DNA from 2 places in the Alteromonas sp. G5_S2_22_S1 genome. Region 2 is predicted to be linked to the other one. Evidence: predicted binding sites of a transcription regulator. Region 2 holds the regulator's gene; the other holds the start of a gene.

Evidence for each region. Region 2 encodes ArgR, which controls arginine synthesis, uptake and breakdown. Its sites were predicted from a motif close to ANTGAATANNTATTCANT; they were not measured.
Region 1: gltB (glutamate synthase large subunit) is a predicted target of ArgR. The motif match lies at 2,724-2,741, and genes of this name have one in related genera.

Annotation. Positions count from the first base shown of each region.
Region 1 covers NZ_JBQKUJ010000010.1:34,056-37,976, forward strand. The annotation lists gene gltB (glutamate synthase large subunit) at 1-2,556, opposite strand, end outside; gene ACTRWF_RS11910 (N-acetylmuramoyl-L-alanine amidase) at 3,231-3,921, shown strand, end outside.
Region 2 covers NZ_JBQKUJ010000012.1:100,421-104,341, forward strand. The annotation lists partial or broken gene ACTRWF_RS13655 (peroxidase family protein) at 1-469, opposite strand, end outside; gene ACTRWF_RS13660 (hypothetical protein) at 606-1,415, shown strand; gene mdh (malate dehydrogenase) at 1,606-2,544, opposite strand; gene argR (transcriptional regulator ArgR) at 2,784-3,248, shown strand; gene ACTRWF_RS13675 (type 1 glutamine amidotransferase domain-containing protein) at 3,333-3,921, opposite strand, start outside.

The sequences.
Region 1 (3,921 bases), on a different contig from region 2:
CGGTGCTTCTACTTCGCTAATATCAATAGGATCGCAGTCTGGATTAATGGCCAGCAAGTCGCGAATGTGTGCAGGGGCACGCTCGTTAACAAGCTTGGCGTATTGCTGGTAGTCGTCATAGTTACCCGACACAACCGCTTTTTGCAGCGTGCTAACTACGTCTGGGTTATAGGCGTGATATTCGCCACCGTGCACATATTTAAGTAAGCCACCGTGATCAACAGACTTACGCTTAAGCCATGCAATGCGATTCAGGTTGATGAGATCTTGGTGGAAATCATCAAAGCCTGCGCCTTGAATACGTGAGGTCACGCCTTTGAAGCAAAGATTCATTACTTCATTGTTAATCCCCACGGCTTCGAAGAGCTTAGAGCTACGGTAGCTCGCGACTGTACTGATACCCATCTTAGACATGATCTTATACAAGCCTTTGTTGATACCTTTACGGTAGTTCAACGTAGCCTGCATAGGAGAAATATCTAACTCGCCTTTTTCGCAAAGCTGCTCGATAGTTTCATAGGCAAGGAATGGGTAAACCGCCGTTGCACCAAGGCCAATAAGTACGGCAAAGTGATGCGGGTCACGGGCACTCGCTGTTTCTATAACAACGTTCGCGTCGCAGCGCAGTGATTTTTCAACCAGTCGTCGCTGTACCGCACCCACGGCCATCGCGGCTGGGATCACCAAGCGGTTTTGCTTGATGTTTCTGTCAGACAGAATAACAAACGCAGCACGTTTATTCTTAACCAGCATTTCCACTTCGTTACACACGCGCTCAATGGCTTTCTTCAAGCCCTCTTGCGGTGCGTATTGAAGTTCTACTACTTCTGAGTAGTAGTTGTCTGGGTTAAATTCACGCAATTGTTTAAGGTCGGTATACATTAATACCGGCGAGTCGAATAACACGCGGTCAGCGTAACCCGATGTTTCGCTAAATACGTTTTGCTCGCGGCCAATACAGGTTGCCAACGACATAACGTGGTTTTCACGCAGTGGGTCGATAGGTGGGTTGGTTACCTGGGCAAACTGCTGACGGAAATAATCATAAACCGTGCGCTGGCGCGATGACATTACCGCCATTGGCGTATCGTCACCCATTGAGCCAACGGCTTCTTGACCATCTTTTGCGAGTACTTTTACAACTTGCTGAATTTCTTCGTAGCTGTAGGCGTGTAGCTTGTGGTAGACCGCCATGGCATCGTCGTCAAACACGCGCTTACCAATAAGCGAGGCATCAAGCTGCTCAATAGGCGTAAGGCGACGAATGTGCTTATCTAACCACTCTTTATAAGGGTGGCGAGCTTTAAGGTCATCATCAATTTCTGTAGAGCGCCAGATTTTGCCCGTGTAAGTATCTACGGCAAGCATTTCACCTGGACCAACGCGGCCTTTCTCAATCACGTCAGCTTGCTCGTAGTCCCAAATACCTACTTCTGAGGCTAGAGTAATAAACCCATTTTTGGTAATGACATAGCGAGCTGGACGCAAGCCGTTTCTATCAAGGTTACAGGCTACGTGACGGCCGTTGGTTAAAACGATACCGGCAGGGCCATCCCATGGTTCCATGTGCATTGAGTTAAACTCGTAGAATGCACGAAGGTCATCATCCATGGTTTTGTTGTTTTGATAGGCTGGTGGAACCAGTAAACGCATGGCACGGAATAAATCCATACCGCCAGCTAGAAATAGCTCTAGCATGTTATCCAGCGATGACGAATCAGACCCTTCGGTATTCACGAAAGGGGCGGCGTCTTTTAAATCTGGAATAAGTGGCGTTGAAAATTTCGCGGCACGTGCCATTGCCCAGTCGCGGTTGCCTTTGATGGTGTTAATTTCACCATTATGCGCAAGGAAACGGAAGGGTTGAGCTAGCGGCCAGCGTGGTAACGTGTTTGTCGAGAAGCGCTGGTGGAAAACGCAGATCGCGCTTTGCATGCGCTCATCGGCAAGATCGTGATAGAAGGCTGGCAAGTCTTTTGGCATCACCAAGCCTTTATAGATCGTTACTAAGCCTGATAAACACGCTACGTAAAAATCTGGATCTGCTTCAAGGCGTTTTTCAGCGCGGCGACGGATCATATATAAGCGACGCTCAAGGTCGCGTTTTCTCCAGCCCGCTGGTGCGTTCACAAATACTTGTTCAATTTGTGGAACGCCTGTAAGCGCTAATTCACCCAGTACCGAGCGGTCAACAGGCACTTCGCGCCAGCCCACTACTGAAAGTGTTTCTTTTTCAAGTTCTTCATTAAGTACTTCACGCGCGGCTTGCGCAAGTACAGGGTCCTGACTTAAGAAAATCATGCCCACGCCGTATTTTTTGCTGAGTTTCCAGCCATTATCTTCGGCGATTGCATGGAAGAACGCATCCGGCTTCTGTAGTAATAAACCACAGCCGTCACCGGTTTTCCCGTCTGCGGCGATACCGCCACGATGCTGCATACGGTCAAGGCCGTGTATTGCAGTGGTTACCAATTCATGACTGGCTTCCCCGTGAGTGTGAGCGATTAAGCCAAACCCACAGTTGTCCCGGGAATCATTGGGATTATATAAACTCATCTCTTAACTCCTTCAACCTTAAGACTGGGCAAGGTATGCGTTGCGTGTAGATGCGCCTAGGTGTGCGTATCACAACATTGTTAGACGTCTTTTTTGCTTGCGCGCGGTATTGCTCGCAATATGCGTCTTTCTTGTCGTTTATTTATTATTAGAGGATACCAGTCGTTTCCGCATTTTTATGCATTATTGCCATGCGGGCCGTACAAAATACCCACATTGAAAACTAAAATCAAACGCTAAAATTGTAAGCGTTATATAGTTTTTGTATAAATATAATTAATTTCTTTAAATACATGTATTTATATCCCGTTGCTTACAATTGTAATAAAAATGTTATCAAGTGAAAAAATTAATAATTCACCAGTACATAAATGATATTAGTTCTCATTTGAATTTTAATGGTGAATAAATATTCTTTATTTTCGTTGTTTTATGTTGTCAATGTGGGTTTGCTGTGTATTTTTATTAAATTGTAAAGTTATGATTCCACAAATATTAGCTGTTTGCTATATTGGTTAAAAGTTGTTCAAATGTAAGGCTAGGTAAAAACATAGCCTGTAGTTCGCAGTATGCTCACGCACGCTGAGAGTGCAAACAATGCGTAAGCTCTGGTGATATGAAAAGAATAAAAATTCACTGTAGTCGCGTGCAAACTAATCAATAAGGAATATTGAATGACTATCCTACACGCGACACCTAGGCTCTCATTTGATGTATACGAACACCGCCTCATTGGTGAAAATGTCAAATTTACTGCTTCACCGAATACTTCTGGGGCGTTTCAGACTGGCGCTCCCGATACCATTGTCATTCATTTCACTGCTGGAAGTAGTTTAGACTCCTCTGTCAACGTCTTAACTAATGCTGAAAGTGGTGTTTCAGCGCACTTCGCTTTAGGGCGTAACGGCGATATCGTTCAAATGTTGCCCACCAACAAAATAGGGTGGCACGCTGGCAAAAGTCATTACAAGGGGCGAAGCGGGCTAAACAGATACTCCATAGGAATAGAGCTAGATAATGCCGGGCAACTAAAGCCTAGAGGCGACGGCACCTATGAAAGCTGGTTTGGGAACGTTTATAGAGAAAGTGAAGTGATAGCTGCACAACACCCCAACCAATCAGTTTTAGGCTATTGGCATAAATATACTGATATTCAGATTGCCTCCACAATAAGCCTGTGCAAAGTGCTTTGCGAACACTACCCAATTTCTGTTGTGGTAGGTCACGATGAGATAGCGCCTTCGCGTAAAGTAGACCCTGGTCCGGCATTTCCGATGCATCAAATCAGAGAACAGGTACTGCTTGAAATAAGTGAAGACGAAACGCACACGGAAAGTAACGGTGTCCATACGGGCAGCTTACAAA
Region 2 (3,921 bases):
TTTGATGGGTCTTCAATATCAATAGGCTTCTCTTCCTCTTTAATATTGATAGGTTCCCACTGCTCGGCACCGGCTGGCGAATTTTTTCAATACCTGCACCTTCTGGATCTGGCCCTAATGCTTCGGCACTGCCATTACCGTGACATTTACCTACCGTATGACCACCGGCGGCTAATGCAACAGTTACTTCATCATTCATTGCCATGCGCGCAAAGGTTTCACGTACATGGGCAGCGGTTTTAAGCGGGTCAGGCTTGCCATTAACCCCCTCAGGGTTTACGTAAACAAGGCCCATACTTTCATAGGCAATAGTGCCTGCTAGGACAAATAAATCAGCCCAGCTCAGTTTGTTGCCGTACTTCTTTTTAATAGGCCAAAGCAAACGGCGAGCTATATCTAAGTTAACGTTGTCTGGCCACGAGTTTAGAGGCGCAAAACGCTGGTTACCTGTTGAAGCGTTACCTCTGCCACCGCAAACGGGCAGTAATCAACAACAAGAGCATTCGCTTAGCAATATTCTTCCCTCCAATCACTCAAATAGTTTTAATCATGAAAAAAAAACGTTATCTTATTTATCGACATAACAATTTCATAAAGGACTAAACATGCATTTGCTACCGGCCTTAGCTGGTTTATTGTTGGGGATTTCGACATTAAGTTTACAAGCGAAACCGCTATCACTGTCACCCGGATTGTGGGAAGGAATTAGTGAAGATGAAATGCAGTATAAACTTCTCCAAATAAACGATAGCGGCGAACATTTTCTTTATGAAATCCACATACCTTCAGGCCTGAGGTACGCCAAACGCTCAGCCTTTAGTGATGAGGATATATCCTGTAAAGAGAACCGATGTACGATCAGTACCATTATCGAAGAAGACGTAACCCGTTCGCTTACTCTGTCCCCTTACCTAGACACCAGCTTTACCGCGCTTGAATCAAACTACAATGACAATAAAGGCTTACTTTCCACTAGTTACCGACTCATAAAACAAGAATCTAGCTCAACGCCTCGCAAGTTTTTCGAGAAATACGGTACTTTGCTAAACAATGCGGAACGCGCAAACGACGAGACGCCGTACGGTTTGTGGGTGGGCATTTTACATTATTTAGATAAACCAGAATTGGCTCTTCTTCAGTTGTATGAAGATAGACAAGGGTCGCTCACGGTTTTCAGAAAAGGGGAGACGAGTGAATTGGCTGTTAGCACACAGATCTCACCGAAAAATATCTCGCTTCAATACCCTATTGTTGAAATAACCACTTCCCACGCGACTTTTGCTACCCATCTTTTCCTTATGTCTGAAGGCAATAGCGTATTAAAAGGTTACGCTTACGCTGTACATAAAGGTGTAACTTTAGATGCCGGTGAAATCAGGCTTTTCGATATCACGAAATATCTTTCACTTAACTAATACACAAAGGTCGTAACAGAACCTTTAATCGCTGGGGTGATAAGAGCTGATAATAAAGTGGAAACTTGATGTGAAGTCTGAGAACGTAATTAAAATGTAGGCTCTCCACCGCAGAGAAGCGGTGGCGAAGCCTACAGGGAAGTATTCACGGCGTGCCTACGTTCAAAGGCCCGCCAATGATACTCACCGATTAGCCGTTTACGAAGTCAACGCCTAGCTTGATGTCGCCACGTAGGCCTTCAAGCATGTCGTTTTTCGCTTTTTCTTCGAATGCGCTAAGCTCGCCGTATGGCAAGATTTCTTCAACACCGTTTGCGCCAAGGCGTACTGGGTGTGCGAAGAATGCTGCGTCGTCGCTGTCGTCAGTTTGTACGTAAGTGTACTCAACCACATTCTCACCTTGCATTGCTGCAACTAGAGATAGACAGAAGCGTGCTGCTGCTTGACCCATTGAAAGAGTTGCAGAACCGCCGCCCGCTTTTGCTTCAACCACTTCAGTACCCGCATTCTGGATACGAGTGGTTAGGCTAGATACTTCTTCGTCTGTGAACTCTACGCCTTCAACTTGTGAAAGAAGAGGAAGGATTGTAGTACCAGAGTGACCACCGATTACCGGTACGTGCACTGAAGATACGTCAACATCTTTAAGTTCAGCAACAAACGTTTCAGCGCGGATAACGTCAAGTGTCGTTACACCGAAAAGCTTATTCTTGTCGTAAACGCCTTTTGCTTTTAGCGTTTCAGCTGCAATCGCAACAGTAGTGTTAACTGGGTTAGTGATGATACCAACACACGCGTTCGGGCAGTTATCAGCTACACCTTCGATTAGGTTTTTAACAATGCCGGCGTTGATGTTGAACAGATCAGAACGATCCATACCTGGCTTACGAGGCATACCCGCTGGAATTAGAACAACGTCTGCTCCAGTTAGTGCATCAGCTAGGTCATCTTTACCGTGACCGGTTACTTTTACCGCAGTGGGGATGTGGCTCAAATCAACGGCAACACCAGGAACAACTGGCGCTACGTCGTAAAGCGCTAAATCTGAACCTGCTGGCAATTGTGTTTTCAACAACAAAGACAGCGCCTGACCAATACCACCGGCAGCACCTAACACGGCTACTTTCATACCATTTCTCCTATGGGATTACTTCACGTATTTAAACGGAACGTCACACTAATGCAACGCGGGGGAAAACTCAATCACCGGATCGTCTTATTAACGTTATTTATGGCGATTTTATCTCGATATTCATTATCATGAATGATTATGCAAAGAAATTGCGCAAAGTCTACCTGTACGGCACAATATGGGCATAACAAATAAAATTCACCACACATAAACCCTCAGAAAAGAAAAGAGCGCTAATGGCAAACGCAAAACAAGAGCAACTCATCAAGGCTTTTAAAGAGATTCTTAAAGCGGAAAGTTATGGTTCACAAGGCGAAATTGTTGACGCATTAAAAGCACAAGGCTTTGACAATATCAGTCAGTCTAAAATTTCAAGAATGTTAAGTAAATTTGGGGCTGTGAGAACGCGCAACGCGCGCGGTGATATGGTTTACTGCCTTCCCCCTGAGTTAGGTATGCCTACGGCTAAAAGCCCCCTCAAACAGCTTGTATTAGACATTGTGCACAACAACGTGATGGTCATCATAAGAACTAGTCCAGGTGCAGCTCAACTTATCGCCCGCTTACTTGACTCGCTAAGTAAAAAAGATGGCGTGTTAGGTACAATCGCTGGTGATGATACCATTTTCATCGCTCCCGCTGATGTCACTAAAATTGAAGAATTAAGACAGCGCGTAGAAGATTTATTTGAGAATGTCTAGCCAGGGCGCTAAAAGCTAGGCAACCGAAAACAAGAAACCGCATACATGATGCGGTTTCCAACTACATTACAAATTAAAACGTTCTTAAGATAGAAGTTTGATCAATGCATCGGCTGCAGGACGTGACGATGGCGGGTTTTGCCCCGTCACCAACAATCCATCTGTACAGACTTTAACAGCAAAATCATCCGCGCTTTCATACTTACCGCCCTTTTTAACTAGCTCGTCTTCAACCAGATAAGGGACTACGTCAGTAAGCTCCATCGCAGCTTCTTCGCTATTTGAGAAGCCAGTAACCTGCTTGCCATCAACCAAATATTTGCCATCTGGCGTCTTAACATCTTTTAGCACGATGGGCGCGTGGCACACAGCCCCAACGGGTTTATTGGCTGCGATAGTGTCTTCAATCAATTTAATGGAATGCGCATTATCTGATAAGTCCCATAGCGGACCATGACCGCCCGGGTAGAAGACAGCGTCAAACTCATCTGCACGTACATCTTCTAGCGGAATAGTAGACGCTATGGCGCTTCGAGCCAGCTCATCTTTCGTGTATCGAATCGAATCGTCCGTCATTGCGTCGTCTGCAAGACTATTGGGGTCAATCGGTACCTGGCCGCCCATCGGTGACGCTAAGGTGATTGTATATCCCTCATCTTTAAATGCGTAGTAT